DNA from 3 places in the Arthrobacter sp. SAFR-179 genome. Region 2 is predicted to be linked to each of the others. Evidence: riboswitches for the same ligand, from Rfam matches in the RefSeq annotation. Region 2 holds a riboswitch; each other region holds the start of a gene.
The links. Region 2 has a riboswitch for thiamine pyrophosphate ahead of thiC (phosphomethylpyrimidine synthase ThiC). Riboswitches for the same ligand answer to the same signal wherever they lie in the genome.

Region 1 (6,948 bases), on a different contig from region 2:
CACCAACGCATTGGAGCAGTTGTGACTACTGAGCGCACCCTCGTCCTGATCAAGCCCGACGGCGTCGCCCGTAACCTGACCGGCGCCATCCTGGCCCGGATCGAAGCCAAAGGCTACAGCCTTGTTGAACTGAAGAAGGTTGACGCCACCCGCGAACTGCTGGAGCAGCACTACGAGGAGCACGTGGGCAAGCCGTTCTACGAGCCGCTGGTGGAGTTTATGCTGAGCGGACCCGTAGTGGCGGCCATCTTCGAAGGCCACCGCGTCATTGAGGGCTTCCGGTCTCTGGCCGGTACCACGGACCCCACGACGGCGGCCCCGGGCACCATCCGCGGCGACTTCGGCCGGGACTGGGGCCTGAAGGTCCAGCAGAACCTGGTGCACGGCTCCGATTCGACCGACTCCGCCGAGCGCGAGATCAAGATCTGGTTCCAGGGCTGAGCCCACCGAAATGACAGATAAGGCCAATGTTCTTCGCGAACATTGGCCTTATCTGTCATGTGGCGGTGTGGGCTAGAAGCCGGAGGTTCCCGCAAAGACCTGGATGAACGCGAAGAAGATGGTGGCCACGACGGCAACGTACAGCAGTGCCGTGATGATCCAGCCGGAATCACCCAGCACCCGGGCGGCCCCCGCGGGCATGGGAATCACTCCGGCAGTGATGTTCCTGATGGTGGTCCACACGAAGAGCGGAATCATGGCCGCCCAGACGATCATGCAGAACGGGCACAGGATGTGGATGGAATACAGCGCCTGCGACCACAGCCAAACGACGAACGCGAAGCCGAGCGTGACGCCCACCTGCAGCCCCACCCAGTACCAGCGGGCGAAGGCGGCGCCTGACAGCAAGGCCATGCCCACCGTGATGGTGATGGCGAAGGCCACGATGCCAATAAACATGTTGGGGAAACCGAACAGGGAACTCTGCCACGTCTGCATGACCTGGCCACAGGAGATCCAGGGGTTCACGTCGCACACTGTGGTGTGGTTGGGGTCCTTGAGCACCTCGAGCTTTTCCAGGACCAGGGTTCCGGAGGCCAGCCAGCCCACGATTCCGGTAATGACCAGGAGCCAACCGAACGGCCGGTTCCGGGCCATCCGCGGAACGCCTGCGGCAGCAGTGGTCTGCGGATTCGTGGCCCTTTCCTGCTCATGGGCGCTGACGGGGGAGATGCTGGGCATGGGTGTTGCGTCCTTTTCGTCCGGTGCTCCTGTGCCTGATTGTAACGCCGCAGGCTGGAGCCACTACACAGCAACGGGATCAGCATCCCCTGCTTCCGCGGCGATCCGGCCCGGATGTGAGAGAATGAACGTGGCTGGAAGCCGATCCACATTCGGACTCCGGTCCGGTGGTATGTTCCCAAGACCGCCAATGATGGGCAGGGCAGGCTTCGGATTCTTCCGGCACTCCCGCCACTCCATTGGGCGGCACCTGGTTGTGGCACGCAGAACAACGGGTTTTCAGAACATCCGCCGGCTCCCACGGGCTGCCGCACCCCACTGACGGTGCGAACCTGGGAGTATCCACTTGACTTCTGTCAACGCCTGCGGGTTTTGACAATATGTGCCCCAATGGGTGCCGGATGTGGCGGTACGTCAGGGGCAGGAGTGTTGCCACATATGGACAATGATCAGGAACTGGCCGTTAACGAAGATGCAGCGGCTGCCGGGGCTGCCGCTCCCAAGAGGGCTGTACGCACCCGCCGCAAAGCGGCTCCCAAGACCGACGATGCGGTGACGGATGCAGTGGCCACGGCCCCGGAGGCCGCTGTCCCCGAAGCAAGCGGCGACGCGCCGGTGGAGGAAGCGGCCAAGGCGCCGGCGCGGCGCACACGCGCCCGCAGGAAAGCGGACGCAGCAGAACCCCTGCCAGCCTTTGCTGAGGAACCAGAAGCGGTGTCCGCCGATGCTGCGGCCCCCGACACTGTTGCAGTGGAACCGGCCGCAACCGCTGAAAGCCCTGCCGCAGTCCTGGCCACTACCGCCACGGCAGAGGCCGAAACCAGGCCCGTTCGCCGCCGTCGGGTAGCCACCCGCAAGGCTGCGTCCCCCGCCGCCGCGACTGCAGCGGAATCCGGAGCAGCGGACTCCGCGGGTGCAGAATCAGCGGCTCCGGAAGCCGCAGCCCAGGTCGCCGCCCCGGAACAGGGTGCGGTACAGGAAGACGTTGCAGCGCAGGAGCAGGTCGCCGGGCAGGAAGCCGTTGCCGCCGCCAAGCAGACCCAGGAGCCCAGCGCGGCCCCGGACATTGCGGCCCCGGAAGCTGCCGGCACCCACGAGCCTGCCCAGGAAACCCCGGCCGGGGACAAGGGCGAGGCCGCACCTGCCGCGGCTGCCAGCCCCTTTGGTTCCCTCTTCCTGGAACCTGCATCCCCCACGTCCGTGCTCTTCCAGGCACCGGACCTCAGCACCGTGGTCCGTCCCGCAGCCCCCGCCGTCGAGGAGCCTGAAGAGGAAGAAACCGAAGACGGCGACGATGCCTCCGGCCGCCGCCGGCGCCGCAGCCGGGGCCGCAGGGGCCGCAGCCGCATCGGCGACGGTACGGACCAGGACAGCGAGGGCGGCAGCGCCGAAGCTGACGCCGAGGACGAGGCGGACGAGGACAACGCCACGCAGCCGGAGGACGGTGTGACGTCCCGCCGCCGTCGGCGCCGCCGCCGCGGGGACCAGGACCTTGAACTCACCGGCGGCGGGGATGACGATCCGCCCAACACGGTCACGAGGGTCCGTGCGCCCCGTGCCGTCACTGAAGCACCGGTCAGCAACCGCGTCACCAGCGTGAAGGGCTCCACCCGTTTGGAGGCCAAGAAGCAGCGCCGCCGCGAATCCCGCGACACGGGCCGCCGCCGCACGGTGATCACCGAGGCCGAGTTCCTGGCCCGCCGCGAATCCGTTGACCGGCAAATGATCGTCCGCCAGCGCGACGACAGGATCCAGATCGCCGTCCTCGAAGACGGCGTCCTGGCCGAACACTTCGTGTCCAAGACACAACAGGACTCACTCATCGGCAACGTGTACCTGGGCAAGGTCCAGAACGTGCTGCCGTCCATGGAGGCGGCGTTCGTTGACATCGGACGCGGCCGCAACGCCGTGCTGTACGCCGGTGAAGTGAACTGGGAAGCGGTCAACCTTGAGGGCAAGCAGCGCCGGATCGAGAATGCGCTGAAGTCCGGCGACACCGTCCTGGTCCAGGTGACCAAGGATCCCGTGGGCCACAAGGGCGCCCGGCTCACCAGCCAGATCTCCCTTCCGGGCCGCTACCTGGTGTACGTGCCCGGCGGCTCGATGACCGGCATCTCCCGCAAGCTGCCCGACGTCGAACGCAACCGCCTCAAGCGGATCCTCAAGGACCGCCTGCCCGAGCACGCGGGCGTTATTGTCCGCACCGCCGCGGAAGGCGCATCGGAGGAAGAGTTGACGCACGACATCAACCGGCTCCGCGCCCAGTGGGAAGGCATTGAAAGCCAGTCCGCATCCACCAAGATCCTGGCGCCCGAGCTGCTCTACGGCGAACCCGACCTGACCATTAAGGTGGTCCGCGACGTCTTCAACGAGGACTTTTCCAAGCTCATCGTGTCCGGTGAGGAAGCCTGGGACACCATCGAGGCCTACGTCACCTACGTGGCGCCGGACCTGGTGGGACGCCTGGAGAAGTGGACCAAGGACCAGGACATCTTCTCCGCCTGGCGCATCGACGAGCAGATCCACAAGGCCCTTGAGCGCAAGGTCTTCCTGCCCTCCGGCGGCTCCCTGGTGATCGACCGCACCGAGGCCATGACGGTGGTTGACGTCAACACCGGCAAGTTCACCGGCAGCGGCGGCAACCTTGAGGAAACCGTCACCAAGAACAACCTGGAAGCTGCCGAGGAAGTGGTCCGGCAGCTGCGGCTGCGTGACATCGGCGGCATCATCGTGATCGACTTCATCGACATGGTGCTCGAATCCAACCGTGACCTGGTCCTGCGCCGCCTGGTGGAGTGCCTGGGCCGCGACCGGACCAAGCACCAGGTTGCCGAGGTCACGTCGCTGGGCCTGGTCCAGATGACCCGCAAGCGGATGGGTACGGGCCTGCTGGAAGTCTTCGGCGAGCAGTGCGAGGCCTGCGCGGGCCGCGGGGTAGTTACCCATGACGATCCCGTGGAGCACCGGCGTGCCAACATCGTGGCGGCCGAGCACCACGTCCAGCGCACGGACAACCGCCCCGAAGCCCGCGGGGAAGCCCACCGCACCGAGACGCAGCGGCCCGACGCCGGCCAGCCCGGAGTCCGTCCCGAGCGGAAACGGCGGCGCGGACGCGGCGGCCAGCAGCCCGAGGCTGTGCCGGCGCCTGCAGTGCACGTCCACACCGTCCTGCCGGACGCTGCGGATGCTGAGCGGCACGCCAAGGCAGAGGCCACCCGGCTTGCCCTGGCGAATATTGCGGCTGCGGCCCATGCCGCGCACCTGCATGACGATGAGGTGGCAGCAACCCGGCAGGCACCGCAGGCTGAGCCTGCGCCGGCTCCCGCAGAGGAGAAGCACGACGCCGATGCCCCGGCACGTCCCGCAGCTGTCCTGACCTTCGGCGGCGAGGAAGTCCCGCTTCCGTTCGTGGAGCACGCCGAGGAGCAGCATCCCAAGCCCGCCCTCACCCTGGACCGGCTGGCGGAAGCGTTCGCCCACCTGGGCCAGCCGGCTTCGCCCATGGTGGATGCGCCGGTCAAAGCCGCAGAGGACGTAAAGGCAGCCGAACCGGCAGCGCCCCAGCAGCAGGCAGGGGGAGCGGCAACCCGCGCCACCCTGGAAGCGCCGGCGGAAAAGGACTACTCCGACCACACCCTGGAGCAGTCCCGGCAACGCAGGCCGCGGCGGCACCGCGCTGCCAGCCGTGCCCAGGGCGCAGCCAACGAGACCGCTGTCCAGCACCACGAGAACGTGCAGTCGACGGCGGCAGGGCATTCACACGCAGCCAAGGCCCCCGACACCGCCAAGGCGGAAGCCGCCAAGCCGGCAGATGAACCCATCATCCTCGGCGTCGGAGTCCCTGCCTCCGAGCTCTAAGCCAAGACAGGACCAACGCGTCACCAAGGAAGTCCCCGCCATGTGGACCATTCCCCCCGAAATTCGCGGGGGAGTGGACCACAAGGCGGGGACTTCTCGCATCAACAGGAGCTGTCACCTTTCCGCCGCGTAGGCCCCAGCCGCTACGCTGGACAGCGACACGGGGTGCCGCGCATAAGGCCGGCTGAGATCCAGACCCGTTGAACCTGTCCGGCTAGTACCGGCGAAGGGATGTCTCTTGTCTTCGACCCTTTCCATGCCCCTGCCAACCGCGTCCCGCGTTCCTTTCGGGCTTCCCGCGGGCCGTGACGTCCCGCGGGTCCTCTCCATCGCCGGTTCCGATCCGTCCGGGGGAGCCGGAATCCAGGCGGACCTCAAAAGCATTGCCGCGCATGGCGGATACGGCATGGCAGCGATTACTGCCCTCACCGCCCAGAACACCCGCGGCGTGCAGTCCGTCCACGTCCCTCCCGCCGCGTTCCTGGCCCAGCAGCTGGATGCAGTCAGTGATGACATCAGTATCGACGCCGTCAAGATCGGCATGCTGGGCGACGAATCGGTGATCCGCGCCGTCCGCGAGTGGCTCGGAAAAGTCCGGCCCGCCGTCGTTGTCCTTGACCCGGTGATGGTGGCCACCAGCGGGGACCGGCTGCTGCAGGAGTCCGCCGAAGCCGCGCTCCGGGAGCTCCTGCCGCTTGCCCACCTCCTCACCCCCAACCTGCCCGAGCTCGCGCTGCTGCTTGGCACGGAGCCGGCCCAAAACTGGGATGCCGCCCTGGACCAGGGCAGGCGCCTGGCCGATGCCACCGGAGCCACCGTGCTGGTCAAGGGCGGCCACCTGGCAGGCCTGGACTGCCCGGACGCGCTGGTGAACACCGCGGGCCTTCTCGACCAGGAGGTGGTGGAAGTGCGGGCGAAGCGGATTTCAACGCGCAACAGCCACGGCACGGGATGTTCCCTGTCCTCCGCCATGGCAACCGTCCAGGCCCGCCTGGGTGACTGGGAGGCGTCGCTGCGGACCGTTAAGCCCTGGCTGGCCGGCGCGCTCGAGAACTCAGGCCAGCTGGAGGTGGGGCAGGGGAACGGACCCGTGCACCACTTCCACCACGTGCCGCCGGTCCTGGCGGAAGGCAGCTTCGCGGCCCGGCTGTGGGCCGAAGCCCGGCAGGACCTCGACGACATCTATGCGCTGGACTTCATCGGCGGACTGGCCTCGGGCGATCTTCCTGAGAAGGACTTTGCCTATTACCTGGCGCAGGATGCCCTTTACCTGAACGGCTATTCCCGCGTGCTGGCACGTGCCAGTGCCCTCGCCCCCTCGGAGGCCGAGCAGCTGTTCTGGGCACGGTCCGCGCAGCAGTGCCTTGAGGTGGAATCGGAACTTCACCGCTCGTGGCTCAGCACCCGCCCGGCCCCGGACGGGCTAGGCCCCGTCACCAAGTCTTATGTGGACCACCTCACCGCAGCGTCGGCGTCGGGCAGCTACGCGGTCCTCGCCGCCGCCGTCCTGCCCTGCTTCTGGCTCTACGCAGAGGTTGGTGCCACGCTGCACGTCCGGTTCCTTGCCTCCGGGGAACCGGCCGGGCACGCTTACGCGGACTGGCTCCGCACCTATGCAGATGAAGGCTTTGCCGAAGCCACGCGCCAGGCCATTGCCATCGTGGATGCGGCCGGACGGCGGGCTTCCGACCATGAGAAGGCCGCGATGGTGACGGCGTTCAAGCAGTCCTGCCGGCTCGAGGTGGACTTCTTCGACGCGCCGCGCCTGCACTCCTGAACCGGGGCCGGCGGGTGAGCCGGTACTATGGTGGGGCATGGTGCGGACGCCGGACCTGAGCTGTGGTACCTATCACAGCAACCCGCCGGGAACCAGCCTCATTTGCGGCCGAAGACAAAATTAGCGTAATC
Region 2 (6,948 bases):
CTTGATACCCTAGATAGTCGAGTCCCGATCATCCACTGAAAGAAGTGCACGTCGCGTGTTCAATTCACTCTCTGACCGGTTGACAGCAACCTTCAAGAATCTCCGCGGTAAAGGCAGGCTTACCGAGGCCGACGTCGATGCCACCGTCCGGGAGATCCGCCGCGCCCTTCTGGACGCCGATGTTGCCGTTCCCGTGGTGCGTGAGTTCACTGGCCGGGTCCGTGAACGCGCGCTGGGTGCCGAGGTCTCGGCTGCACTGAACCCCAGCCAGCAGATCGTCAAGATCGTCAACGAGGAACTCCAGGAGATCCTCGGCGGCGAAACCCGGCGGATCCGGCTGGCCAAGAACGGCCCCACCGTCATCATGCTCGCCGGTCTCCAGGGCGCCGGCAAGACCACTCTGGCCGGCAAGCTGTCCAAGTGGCTGAAGGCCCAAGGCCACAGCCCCATGCTGGTGGCCTGTGACCTCCAGCGCCCCAACGCCGTCACCCAGCTCCAGGTGGTGGGCCAGCGCGCCAACGTGCCTGTCTTTGCCCCGCACCCCGGAGCCACCTCCACCGAGCTGGACCAGCCCGCAGGGGACCCCGTCGCCGTTGCCCGTGCCGGCGTCGAGGAAGCCCGCCAGAAGCTGCACGACGTCGTCATCGTTGACACGGCCGGCCGCCTGGGCGTGGACGCCGACATGATGGAACAGGCGCGCCAGATCCGCCGGGCCATCGTGCCCAACGAAGTGCTGTTCGTCATCGATTCCATGATCGGCCAGGACGCCGTGAACACGGCGCTCGCCTTCGATGAAGGCGTTAACTTCACCGGCATCGTGCTGTCCAAGCTCGACGGCGACGCCCGCGGCGGTGCCGCGCTTTCGGTCGCGTCGGTCACCGGCAAGCCGGTCATGTTCGCCTCCACCGGCGAAGGTTTGGATGATTTCGAACTCTTCCACCCGGACCGGATGGCTTCCCGCATCCTGGACATGGGCGACATCCTCACGCTCATCGAACAGGCCGAAAAGGCCTGGGACAAGGATGAAGCCGCCCGGATGGCGAAGAAGTTCGCCGACCAGGAAGACTTCACCCTCGAGGACTTCCTGGCCCAGATGCAGCAGATCCGCAACATGGGCTCCATGAAGAAGATGCTCATGATGATGCCGGGTGCGCAGAACATCCGGCAGCAGCTGGAGCAGTTCGACGAGCGCGAGATCGACCGCGTCGAGGCAATCGTCCGCTCCATGACACCGCACGAGCGGCTTGCACCGAAGATCATCAACGGCTCACGGCGGGCCCGCATCGCCCGCGGCTCCGGCGTCCACGTCTCCGAGGTCAACGGCCTCCTGGAGCGCTTCGCCCAAGCCCAGAAGATGATGAAGAAGATGGCCCAGGGCGGCATGCCGGGAATGCCCGGGCTGCCCGGTGCCGGCGGCGGTGCACGGAAGAACGCCAAGAACGCGCCCAAGAAGAAGGCAAAGTCCGGCAACCCGGCAAAGGCTGCCCAGGAGCGCAAGGAAGCGGAAGCCCGCCGTGCCAACGCTGCGAAGGCACTGCCCACCGGCGCCGCCTTTGGCCAGCAGGGCGGCGACTTCGATCCGTCCCAGCTGAACCTTCCCAAGGGCTTTGACAAGTTCCTCGGCAAATAAGCACACCCGGCCCAACTAAGTAGCAGCAGATGTCGTTATGAAGGCTCATAACGACATCTGCTGCTACTTACATGGGATGTCAGCGCCGTGGAATAGGGTTGGGACATGTTCAAGCAGAGGGTAGTGTTCGTGCACGGCGCCGGGACTTTTGGCGCCGCTGCGTGGCCGCGCCAGCACGGCATGGCACTGTCCTATGACGCATTGTTCCTCCGCCGGCACGGCTTTGATGCCGTCGCGGAGCCACTGGAATCATCCTTCGCCGAGGACACCGCCATCATCCTGCGATCCCTTGCCGACGATGGCCGCGGGGCCGCCGGCGGCCATGTGGTGGCGCACGCCCAGGGCGCCATCGCGGCCATGATGGCCGCCGTTGAACGTCCGGACCTGGTCTTTTCGCTGACGCTCGTGGAGCCGGCCTGCCTCTCCCTGACGGCAGAGCTTCCGGCTACGGCGGCCCACATCAGCCTGATGCAGCCCCTTTTCGACGTCCGCCACCAACTCGGCGACGAAGACTTCCAGCGCGAATTCGTCCGGCGGGTCTTCGCCACGGACCTGCAGCAGCCCGCCACCGTGGAGGAAAAGAGGTCCGCCCGCAGGCTCCGGCTCCAGGCGCCCTCGTGGGAGGCGCCGCTGCACATCGTTCCCGGTGTGCCCACGCTGGTCCTGACCGGGGGGTGGGAGCCGCTTTACGAGGAAATTGCAGGCTACCTGCGGGAGACCGGCGCCCTGCACCGCGTCGCCGCGGGAGGGCACCGGCCGCACGACTCCACGGACGGGGACCGGGCCATCCGGCAGTTCATCAGCCAGGTCAGCCGGAGCCAGCCCGCCCGGGCCTCCTAGCCCTCAGCAGGAACGCGAAGCTCCGGCAGGTAGACCTTGCCGCCGGCCGCCAGGAACTCTTCGCTTTTCTCCCGCATCCCCGATGCGACGTTGGCCCGGGCCGCCTGCGCCTCCGCGGAGCCGAATTCGTCCCGGATGTCCTGGCTGATCCGCATGGAGCAGAACTTGGGCCCGCACATCGAGCAGAAGTGCGCTGTCTTGGCAGGTTCGGCCGGCAGGGTCTCGTCGTGGAACGCCTCCGCCGTCACCGGGTCCAGGGACAGCGCGAACTGGTCGCGCCAGCGGAATTCAAACCGCGCCTTGGACAAGGCGTCATCGCGTTCGCGCGCACCGGGGTGGCCCTTCGCCAGGTCCGCGGCGTGGGCTGCGATCTTGTAGGTGATCACGCCGGTCTTCACGTCGTCCTTGTTGGGCAGGCCCAGGTGTTCCTTCGGCGTGACGTAGCAGAGCATCGCGGTGCCGTACCGGGCAATTTCGGTGGCACCGATTGCGGAGGTGATGTGGTCATAGCCGGGGGCCACGTCCGTCACCAGCGGTCCGAGGGTGTAGAACGGCGCACCCTTGCACAGCTCCTGCTGGCGTTCGACGTTTTCCCGGACCAGGTGGAACGGAACGTGGCCGGGGCCCTCCACCATTACCTGTACGTCGTACTCCCATGCGCGCTGGGTGAGCTCGGCGAGCGTGTCCAGTTCCGCGAACTGGGCGGCGTCGTTGGCGTCCGCGGTGGAGCCGGGGCGCAGGCCGTCGCCCAGGGAGAAGGCAACGTCGTACTTCGCGAAAATTTCGCACAGCTCGTCAAAGTGCGTGTAGAGGAAGTTCTCCTGGTGGTGGGCCAGGCACCAGCCGGCCATGATGGAGCCGCCGCGCGAGACAATGCCCGTCACCCTGTCGGCCGTCAGCGGCACATAGCGAAGCAGAACCCCGGCGTGGATGGTCATGTAGTCCACGCCCTGTTCGCACTGTTCAATCACCGTGTCCCGGAAGATTTCCCAGGTCAGCGCGTTGGCCTCGCCGTTGACTTTTTCCAGGGCCTGGTAGATGGGAACGGTGCCGATCGGCACGGGGGAGTTGCGGATGATCCATTCCCGCGTGGTGTGGATATCGTCGCCGGTGGACAGGTCCATCACCGTATCCGCGCCCCACTGGGTGGCCCACTGCAGCTTGTCCACCTCCTCGGCGATGGAGCTCGTCACGGCCGAGTTTCCGATGTTGGCGTTGATCTTCACCAGGAAAGCCTTGCCGATGATCATCGGCTCGGACTCCGGATGGTTGATGTTGCTCGGGACGATGGCGCGGCCGGCAGCAAGTTCGCTCCGAACCAACTCCACGTCGCAGTTCTCGCGCAGCGCCACGAAACGCATCTCCTGCGTGATGATTCCCTGCCGGGCATAGTGCATCTGGGTCACCGTCCGGCCGTCGACGGCGCGGCGGGGCACCGGCTGCGCGCCCTTCCACTCCGCCGAGGCAGCACCCCGGCGGACGGCCGAGCGGCCGTCGTCGAGCAGGTTGCGTTCCCTGCCGCTGTAGGCCTCGGTGTCCCCGCGCGCCACGATCCATTCGGCGCGGAAGGGCTGCAGGCCGCGGACGGGGTCGCTTCCGGGCCCGGCAGTGCGGTAGGTCCGGAAAGGTGCGTTCTGCTGCCCGTTGGGTGACGGCTCCAGGGCAATCTCCGTCACCGGCACGCGGATTCCGGACGCGGCGTCGTCGATGAACGCCAATGAATGCGACGCCAGGGACTGCGTCACCTGTGGCAGGGAGTCGGCGCCGGACCTCCCGGCTGACGGCAGGTGGGCAGGGTTCAACTGGGTGTTTTGTGTACTCAAGGGAATACTCACTTCCTTCGCCGGCATTACCCGGACAGGTTCAACGGTCGCAGGCTGCGTCAGCCCGATCTCAGCCCCTGCAAGGGCACCCGTGTGGTCAGGAAAGAAGCTACCACAGGGGCGCGGAAGAGCCTTGTCACATTTGCGGGTGCTAGCCTGTCCGGGCATCGAAAGGAAGCCCGATGGCAGAGATCATTCACTTTCGCGGACCTGTCCTGACCGCACCGGACCGGGTCCGTCATGGACTTTGGTCGGTGGACGGCAAGCTCACGTTCAACCGGCCTGGTGCCGCTCCTGGGCGGGTGCTCGACGGCTGGGTGCTGCCGGGGTTCGCTGACGCCCACTGCCACATCGGACTGGGTCCCGCCGGTCCGGTGGAACCCGCAATGGCCCGGGACCAGGCGCTGGCCGACCTCGACGCCGGAACCCTGCTGGCCCGCGACGCCGGTTCACCTGCCGATACCCGCTGGATGCAGGGCGGCCGGGACTTCCCGGTGTTGATCCGGGCTGGAAGGCACGTGGCCCGCACGCGCCGCTACCTGCGCGGCTTCGCGGAGGAGGTCGAGCCCGAGGGGCTTGTGGAGGCCGTGCGGAAGCAGGCGCGCGACGGCGACGGCTGGGTCAAGCTGGTGGGGGACTGGATCGACCGGAGCGCCGGTGACCTCGCGCCGTCCTTTCCTGCCGGCGTCGTGCGTGACGCTGTCCGGGCTGCCCATGACGAAGGTGCCCGGGTCACGGCGCATTGCTTCGCCGAGGACACGCTGGACCAGATGCTGGACGCCGGCATCGACTGCATCGAGCACGCCACCGGGCTGCTGCCCCGGCACCTGCCCCGGTTCGCGGAGCAGGATGTGCCGATCGTCCCCACCCTCATCAACATCGCCACCTTCCCCGGGATCGCTGCCCAGGCAGAGGCCAAGTTCCCGCGCTACGCGGCCCACATGCGCTCCCTCTGGGAGCGCCGGCTGGAACGGGTGGCCGAAGCCCACGCCGCCGGGGTGCGCATCTTTGCCGGCACGGATGCCGGCAGCGTGATCCGCCACGGCAGGATCGCCGACGAGATCCTCGCCCTGCACGGCGCGGGCCTGCCCATGGAGGCGGCCCTGGATGCTGCCTGCTGGGCAGCCCGCACCTGGCTGGGAGCGGACAACCTGGCCGAAGGTGCGCGGGCCGACGTTGTGGTATGCCGTGAGGATCCGCGGGCGGTCCCGGAAACCATCACGGCCCTGGAACATGTGGTGCTGGGCGGCCGCATCATCAGGTGAGCAGAATGAGCCCGGCACTTGGAATAAATTGAAGCTTCAAGTAATTTTAATTTGTGACAGGCCGCCAACGGGACGGCCTCCAATACAAGGAGCCTTCACATGACCGAAGCAGCCAGCAGCCAGGACCTTCTTCCTGCCGACCTCGCCATGGGCACGGTAATGCTCAAGGTCGGTGACATGAAGGTCATGACCGACTACTACCAGCGCGCCCTGGGCCTCGAGGTGGTGGCTGAGCAGGACGGCGGCCTCTACCTTGGCAGGCTCGGCAGGCCGCTGGTCCACCTGGCGCCGGCTCCCGGACTGCACCTTCCCGGCAGGGGGGAAGCGGGCCTGTTCCACACCGCCCTGTTGTTCGAGGACCAGGCTTCCCTCGCCGCCACCATCGCCACCGCCGCCCAGTACGAGCCCCGCTCCTTCACCGGCAGTGCCGACCACCTGGTCAGTGAAGCCTTCTATTTCACCGATCCCGAGGGCAACGGCATTGAACTGTACTGGGACCGGCCCCGCAGCAACTGGTCCTGGAACGGGACGGACGTGGTGATGGACAGCCTCGCGCTTCCGCCGCAGCGCTACCTGGAGCAGCACCTCACCGAGGAGTCCCTCGAGGGCCAGCGGCAGACGTCTGCCGGTGTGGGGCACGTCCACCTGCAGGTGGGAGACGTCCAGACAGCCAGGGATTTCTATGTGGGCACCCTCGGCTTCGAGAAGACGGCAGGCTGGCATGGGCAGGCACTGTTCGTTTCCGCTGGCCGTTACCACCACCACATGGCCATGAACGTCTGGAACAGCCGCGGCGCCGGCCCCCGAAAAGACTCGCTCGGGTTGGGCGAGGTGCTCATCGAGGTTCCCTCCGGTGACGACGTCGGGGCGCTGGCTGACCGTCTCAAAGTCGCCGGGGTTGCCGCCCACCACACCGGTGCGGAGCTCCGGTTCGAGGACCCGTGGCGCAACCGGCTCCGGGTGGCCGTCCGCTGACCGGCTCCGCCGGCTCCGGCGTGCGCGGGCGGGTCCGCAACTACTAGGCTGATTCCGTACGGCCGGGCTGCAGGCAGCGCCCGGCACGCAGCTCCGTCAACGGAAGAAGGGCACCCGCCATGGGCTTCACCGAGATCTTTGTCGCTACCCATGACGCCGCGCTGAAACGCGCCGGCATCCTCGATGAAGGAAGCGGCTCTGCGGCGGACAGCGGGCCCGCGGGCCAGGCGGTGCGGATTCAGGGCATCAGCGATTTCGAAGTCGAACAGTTGGGTGATCTTGCCGGGACTGCGGTACACGCCGGCGGTGCCGACTATGAACTCACCATGGTGGACGTCGCCAGCGATTCCCTCCTTGCCGTTCCGCCGGCCATGGTCCGTGCCCTGGCTGACCTGCTCTCCTATGAGACCGAAGG
Region 3 (6,948 bases), on a different contig from region 2:
CCCAGTCGATGGACAGCGCCAGGACCGCGGTGATGAGCAGGACGGCCGCGAACTTACTCAGTGGGTTGGCGCGGGCCAGGAGGGCATGGTTGCCGGTCAGGGTGAGTTGCTGCCTCATGGTGCCACCGCTTCCGCCGCAGCCATTCGCAGTTCGGTCCCGCCCAATGCTTCCGTGAATTCGGCGTCATGGGTCACGGAGACCACCGCGGTGCCGGCGTCCAGGAGTTCGGACAGGAACGAGGCCAGCTCGGCCCACGTGTTGGCGTCCTGCCCGAACGTGGGCTCGTCCAGGACCAGCACCTGCGGGCTGGCGGCAAGGACGGTGGCTACGGACAGCCGCCGCTTCTCGCCGCCGGAGAGCGTATAGGGGTTCGCGTCCACCAGGTGGGTGAGCCGCAGCCGCTCCAGCAGTTCGTCCACCCGGTCCTCGCCGTGGCCCAGGTGCCGGGGGCCGAACAGCAGCTCATCCAATACCTTGCCGGTCACGAACTGGTGCTCCGGCTCCTGGAACACCGTCCCCACGCGCGAAATCAACTGGTCGGCCTTCCAGCGGTATGGGTCGATGCCCGCCCCGCGGCTGAGGTCCAGGGTGGCGGACACCTTTCCGGAGACCGGCTCCAGCAGCCCGGCCAGGGTGAGCGCGAAAGTGGACTTGCCGGCACCGTTGGGGCCTGTGACGGCGAGGGCCTGCCCGGCGCGGACCTGCGCGGACAGGCCTTCCTGGACCGGTACCGGCGGAATCTTCCGGAAGCCTTGGCGGCGGGGACGTTCGCGGGAGACACCCAGCTGTTCGGCGGCCAGCAGCAGGTTCCCCGTGCCGGGCGCCGGGACAACGGCGCGGGCGCGGGTTGCCGGCACGTAGCCGGGCACCCACACACCGGCTGCGGCGAGCATGGCACGGGCCTCCGTGAGCACCCGGTCCGGCGGGCCATCCAGGAGCACGGCAGGATTGGTGCCGGAACCCGGCTGCAGGACCACGATCCGGTCCACCAGGTCCTTCCACACCGAAACCCGGTGCTCCACCACCACCAGGGTGGCCCCTGTCTTGTTTAGGCAGCGCGCCACGGCGTCGCGGACCTCCAGCACGCCGGCGGGATCCAGGTTGGCGGTCGGCTCATCCAGCAGGATCAGGCCCGGGCGCATGGCCAGGATGCCGGCCAGCGCCAGGCGCTGCTTTTGCCCGCCGGACAGGGCCGACGTCGGGTGGTCCAGCGGGAGGTGGGACAGTCCGACGTCGGCAAGCGCCTCGTGCACCCGCGCCCAGATTTCCTCCCGCGGCACCGCAAGGTTCTCGGCACCGAAGGCGGCGTCGTCCCCCAACCGCGACAGGACCACCTGCGTCTCGGGGTCCTGCTGCATGAGCCCGGCGCACCCGCGCTGGGTCCGGGGCACGGCGCCGTCAACCAGGAGCGAACCTGACTCGTCGGCGTCCCCTGCCTCGCCGCCGTCGTCGTTGATGTCCCCCAGCACCCCTGCCAGCGCATGAAGGAGGGTGGACTTGCCGGCGCCCGAGGGGCCGAGCAGGAGCACCCGCTCCCCCGGGCTGATGTCCAGGTCAAGGGCGTGGACGGCGGGCTTTGCCCTGCCGGCGTGCCGCCATCCCCACCCGCGGGCGGTGACAGCGGCAGGGCGGACCGCCGTGGCCTGGGCCATTGCCATCAGGAGAAGACAGGCTCCGTGGCAGCCTTGCGCGAGGCGAAGGAGCTCAGGACTCCCGTCCGCGCCAGGCCGCGGGTGGCCACCCAGGACAGGGCGCCGGCAATGACTGCTCCGGAAATCATGCAGAAGACGATATAGGCCAGCTTGTCGCCGCCGGAGTACGCGATGTTCCAGCCCCACGGCGCAAAGGAGTCATTCAGGCCGCAGAAGAGACCTGCTGCCGCACCTGCCAGCAGGGACACGGGCAGGTTGAACTTGCGGTAGACGAAGATGGCAAAGATGATTTCCGCGCCCAGGCCCTGGACGAAGCCGGAGAAGAGGACCGAGGCGCCGTACTGGGAGCCCATGAGCAGTTCCCCGGTGGCGGCCACGGTCTCGCAGAACAGTGCGGCGCCCGGCTTGCGGATGATCAGCATGCCCAGCACGCCCGGGATCATCCATCCGCCGGCAATGATGCCGGTCAGGGGCGGGTAGGCGGCGTTCATCGGCACGGATACTGCCGCCGCCCCTTGCGACCACGCCCAGAAAATAACGCCGCCGGCGATGGCCACCAGCGCGGCGACGACGATGTCCACGACGCGCCAGGACTTACTGGTGGTCTTCTTGATTGCTGCAGTGCTCATTGGAATCCTCCTGGGAAACAGGAGGGGAAAGTGGACCCGGCTGACGGCCCGTTGCCGTGCAGCCGCGACACTTCGAGAACTCGACTCCCTTGCGCCGGTACTAACCGGATCAGGTTCGAGGGTCTGCGGCTGTCCGCACTCTCAGCGCCCACCTGCGGTGCCCGGCGGATGCCAGGATGCCCGACGGCGGCGCTCCCCTGTCGTTTGTAGTGTTGCTTTTTGTTGGGTAAGGCTTTTGATTGCCCTTCCGGGCGTGGTCAAGTTTACACCGGGCGGGGGTAGATTGAAGGCCATGAGCGCCATTCCACCGGATGTGACCGGGTTCGATCCCGATTCCCCCGACGCCCAGCCCGAGGGGTCGCTCGAGGCCCTGGTTGCCCGGGTCGAGGCGGAGGTCCGGGAGCTCCACTTCCCCGGCTTTTCGCCGGATGACGCACTGAACCTTGGGCTGCTTCTGGTGGAACTGGGCAAGGAGCGGTCGCTTCCCATCGCCATCGATATCACTAAGGGCGAGCAGGTACTGTTCCACGTCGCGCTTCCCGGCGCCACTCCTGACAACGGGCACTGGATCCGGGCCAAGCAGAGCACTGCCGCCCGGTACGAGGTGCCGTCACTTTTGGTGGGACTGCGGGGCCGGCTGGGCGGGGGCAGGATCGAGGACAACGCCTGGTTCGACCAGTCCCGGTATGCAGCCCACGGCGGCTCATTTCCCATCTACGTCACCGGCGTGGGTGCCGTGGCCACGGTCACCGTCTCCGGATTGCCGCAGCTGCAGGACCATGACCTGGTGGTGGAGGCGCTGCGCGACATACTGGGGTCGGCCCTGTCTGACTGACCACTGCCTGGCTGAACACTGTCCGCAGCTGGGTACGGGGGGACCCAGCAAAACCCCTATATACAAAGCCTGCTTAGCTTTTATTAGTAATCATGCTTACTATATTGTCCCCCGGGTTTCGAGGAGGACAGGGCATGGAACTCACCATGGGCGGTCCCGCGTTCGTTCCCGTCACCAGCGCGGCAGACCAAGGAGCACCATGAGAATCCCGGAAACCAGAGGCCCCCTCAGCAGCGCCCTGTTCACGGTCCTGGCGCAGGCTCCGGACTCCGCCGGGACAGAACTGGACGCCCTGTACCGCCTGGCCGCACGGCAGGTGGCTGCCACCGCTGACATCATTGGCGACGAGGACATCCAGTTGGCCCTCTTCTGCCTCTACGAGCTCCATTACTCGGGGCTGGACGGCGTCTCCGACCACTGGGAGTGGGAGCCGGGGCTGATCAGGGTCCGGCGGCTGCTCGAGGAACCGTTTGAGGCGGACCTTCGCGCCGCCGCACAGCAGGCCGCCGGGGACCTCGAACTGCCCGCCGGCGGTGCCATGACCAGCGACCAGGTAGCCGATGTCCTGTTCGGCCTCGCCGGCAAGGACACCGGCCCCAGCGTCTCCCGGTACGTGGCCAGGAAGGCAGACCTGGGGCAGCTCAAGGAATTCCTGGTCCACAAATCCGTGTACCAGCTGAAGGAAGCCGATCCCCACACATGGGCCATCCCGCGCCTCAGTGGACGGCCCAAAGCCGCACTCGTGGAAATCCAGACGGACGAATACGGCGGCGGCCGCCCCGAGCGGATGCACAGCGCGCTGTTCGCACGGACCATGCGTGGCCTGGGCCTCGACGACAGCTACGGCGCCTACGTTGATGCCGTCCCCGCAGTCTCCCTCGCATCGGTAAACCTCATGTCCCTCTGCGGACTGAACCGGCGGCTCCGCGGTGCCATCACCGGCCACCTGGCAATCTACGAAATGACCTCCTCCCAGCCCAACCGGTTCTACGGCAACGGATTTCGCCGGCACGGGTTCGGCGCGGACGTCACGCACTACTTTGACGAACATGTGGAGGCCGACGCCGTGCACGAGCAGATCGCCGGCCGTGACCTCGCCGGCGGCCTCGTCGAAGCCGAGCCGGAACTCCTGGCGGACGTCCTGTTTGGCGCGACGGCCGTCATGGCCATCGACAGCCGGCTCTCCGCCCACCTCCTGTCCTCGTGGGAAGCCGGGACATCATCGCTGCGGGCGGCCGTGCCGGCGGCAGCATGACGGCCCGCCCTAACAGTGTCCAAGGGCGGGCACGCCTGCTTGGCCGGGGCGGAGTACATCCTTCCCCTGCGCTGGAATGAGGATTCCGGCCTGGCTGATCTGTCGGACTACCTCCGGCGCCTCGCGGACTGGATCCCGGTGACGGTGGTGGACGGCTCCGCCCCCGACTTCTTCGAACGCCACCGCGTGGCGTTCCCCGCGGCGGTGCGTCACCTCCGCCCGGACCCAGACGGTTACCCTGACCAGTCCCCGGACCACCGGGGCCCCGGGGGCGGCCTCCACAACGGAAAGGTGGCCGGGGTCATGACCGGCGTGCGCGCCTCCGGCGCGGAGTTCCTTGTCATAGCCGACGACGACGTCCGCTACACGCGCGAGGCCCTCGCCGCCGTCGTGCATCACCTCGGATCGGCCCATCTGGTGCGTCCGCAGAACTACTTCGACCCCCGCCCGTGGCACGCCCGGTGGGACACGGCCAGGACGCTGCTCAACCGCGCCTGGTCCACTGACTACCCCGGAACGCTGGGCGTCCGCCGCAGCGCCCTTCAGGCCACCGGCGGCTATGACGGTGTCCTGTTCGAAAACCTGGAGCTCATCCGCACCATCAGGGCCGCCGGCGGCAGCGAACGGATCCTGCCCGGCCTGTTCGTGGCCCGCCGGCCGCCAACCACCCGGCACTTCCTGCGACAACGTATACGGCAGGCCTACGACGATTTTGCCCAGCCGCCACGGCTTACCGCCGAACTTGCCCTGCTCCCGGCCACCATCGGCGCCACATTTTTTCCGGCCCGGACAAGGCGGACCGCCCTCCTGGCGCTTGCCGCGGCGGCCGTCACCTGCGCGGAAGTTGGACGACGCCGGCACAACGGGACCGCCGTCTTTCCCGCCTCGGCAGCCTGGTTTGCGCCGCTGTGGGCACTGGAGCGGGCCGTCTGCGTCTGGCTGGCGGCCGCCTTCAGGCTGGCGGGCGGGATCCCCTACGCGGGCAGCAGGATCAGGACGGCGGCGCATTCGGAGGCAGAACTCCGGCAGCGCCACGCCAGGAAGCTCCGCCGGGCGCCCGGCAACCAGGAAGCGACGATGAAAGCGGTGCAGGAATGAACCCCGGACAGCAAGGAACAGGAGCCCACATGGACCAGGAAGCAGCCAGCTCCATCGTGGTGTGCCCGGACGGGCCACTGATTATCAGGGGCGAGTTTGAGATCGTCACCCCGTCCGGGGACGCCGTGCCCCGCGACCGCAAGACCGTTGCCCTGTGCCGCTGCGGGGCCTCGGCCATCAAGCCTTACTGCGACGGCACGCACAAGATGATCAAGTTCCGCACGGAGCCGCCCACCGGTTAGTCCAACAACCGCTTAATCCGCCAAGCTGTCAGTCCAACAAGCTGCCTGCAGCACGCCACGCCCTTGCCCGGACCGGCACGGGGGTACGGCTAGGCTGGAGGCAGTCCGTTTTCCGCCCGCAAGGAGTAATAGGAATGAACCTTTTCATCAAGCTGCTCGGGACCGGGGTGAGCCTGGGTGCAGGCCTGGTCGGTACCAAGCTCGTCAACACCATCTGGGAAAAGACCACCGGGCAAAAGGCCCCCACCGGCAAGAACGAGGACGTCCCCACCAGCCTGCGTTCGGCGTTGACCTTCGCGCTGATCTCGGCGTCGGTGAGCGCCATCATCCAGGTCCTGGCCAACCGCGGCACCCAGCGCGCCATCACCCGGTTCGCCAAGTCGCAGGACATCGTCTAGCTCCAAGCGCTACCCGCCGCCGTCGGGGCTGTCCTTCCGGGCAGCCTCGGCGGCGGCTTTTTGCACCACGGCCTCCAGCTCGTCAGCCGTGAGCAGTTCCCGGTGCAGGTGCTTGGTGCGGTACCCGGCGCGGCCCACCATGTGCGCGGACACCGGCACGGTGAGCAGCTGGAAGATCCAGGCCACCGCCAGGACCGGCCATACCCACCACGTCCGCATCTGCAGCCCAATGGCCGCCAGCAGCAGGAACAGGCCCAGGACCTGCGGTTTGGTGGCCGCGTGCATGCGGCTCAGCAGGTCAGGGAAGCGGAGCAGCCCAATGGCCGCGCCCAGGGACATAAGTGCCCCCACCACCATGAACACCGCTGAGACGGCGTCGATCCAGCCGTCGGGACCGGACAGGTCAGGATTCATCAGGCTTCACCCTTCGGTCCGCCACAAAACGGGCCACGGTCACGGATCCGATGAAACCGATGATGGAAATGGCCACCACCAGCATGAGGTTGTTCAGGTGCCGGTTCACGGCCATGTCGATGCACAGGGCTCCGGCCAGGATGGCCAGCAGCACATCGGCCGCCAGCACCCGGTCCAGCAACGACGGTCCGCGGGAGATCCGCATGATGGCGCCTGCCGCAGCAAGCGAGAAGATGACGGCTGTAACAGCCAGGACAACGTGCATCATGCGGCGGCCTCCATTCGGACAGCTTCGAGTTCCTCAGGACTGCCCATGATGCGGATCAGGCCGGCTTCGATGGACCGCACTTCGTTCCGCAGGCCCTCCACGTCCTGCTTGGAGGTGATGTTGAGCGCGTGCAGGTAAAGGGTGGATGTGGAGCGG

Region 1: another riboswitch for thiamine pyrophosphate. It lies ahead of thiD (bifunctional hydroxymethylpyrimidine kinase/phosphomethylpyrimidine kinase); the one in region 2 lies ahead of thiC (phosphomethylpyrimidine synthase ThiC).
Region 3: another riboswitch for thiamine pyrophosphate. It lies ahead of ACR65K_RS10525 (ECF transporter S component); the one in region 2 lies ahead of thiC (phosphomethylpyrimidine synthase ThiC).

What each region holds. Positions count from the first base shown of each region.
Region 1 covers NZ_JBPFDM010000002.1:471,731-478,678, reverse strand. Annotated here, with positions in the region: gene ndk (nucleoside-diphosphate kinase) at 22-441, shown strand; gene ACR65K_RS06585 (vitamin K epoxide reductase family protein) at 514-1,182, opposite strand; gene ACR65K_RS06580 (Rne/Rng family ribonuclease) at 1,621-5,040, shown strand; TPP riboswitch at 5,192-5,289, shown strand; gene thiD (bifunctional hydroxymethylpyrimidine kinase/phosphomethylpyrimidine kinase) at 5,297-6,817, shown strand.
Region 2 covers NZ_JBPFDM010000001.1:891,118-898,065, forward strand. Annotated here, with positions in the region: gene ffh (signal recognition particle protein) at 56-1,630, shown strand; gene ACR65K_RS04275 (alpha/beta fold hydrolase) at 1,736-2,470, shown strand; gene thiC (phosphomethylpyrimidine synthase ThiC) at 2,467-4,293, opposite strand; TPP riboswitch at 4,289-4,396, opposite strand; gene ACR65K_RS04285 (amidohydrolase family protein) at 4,476-5,558, shown strand; gene ACR65K_RS04290 (VOC family protein) at 5,658-6,533, shown strand; gene ACR65K_RS04295 (hypothetical protein) at 6,653-6,948, shown strand, end outside.
Region 3 covers NZ_JBPFDM010000005.1:74,028-80,975, reverse strand. Annotated here, with positions in the region: gene ACR65K_RS10535 (energy-coupling factor transporter transmembrane component T family protein) at 1-118, opposite strand, end outside; gene ACR65K_RS10530 (ABC transporter ATP-binding protein) at 115-1,653, opposite strand; gene ACR65K_RS10525 (ECF transporter S component) at 1,659-2,282, opposite strand; TPP riboswitch at 2,351-2,491, opposite strand; gene ACR65K_RS10520 (heme-degrading domain-containing protein) at 2,575-3,117, shown strand; gene ACR65K_RS10515 (iron-containing redox enzyme family protein) at 3,317-4,372, shown strand; gene ACR65K_RS10510 (glycosyltransferase family 2 protein) at 4,412-5,470, shown strand; gene ACR65K_RS10505 (CDGSH iron-sulfur domain-containing protein) at 5,500-5,712, shown strand; gene ACR65K_RS10500 (DUF4235 domain-containing protein) at 5,847-6,110, shown strand; gene mnhG (monovalent cation/H(+) antiporter subunit G) at 6,120-6,524, opposite strand; gene ACR65K_RS10490 (MrpF/PhaF family protein) at 6,514-6,792, opposite strand; gene ACR65K_RS10485 (Na+/H+ antiporter subunit E) at 6,789-6,948, opposite strand, start outside.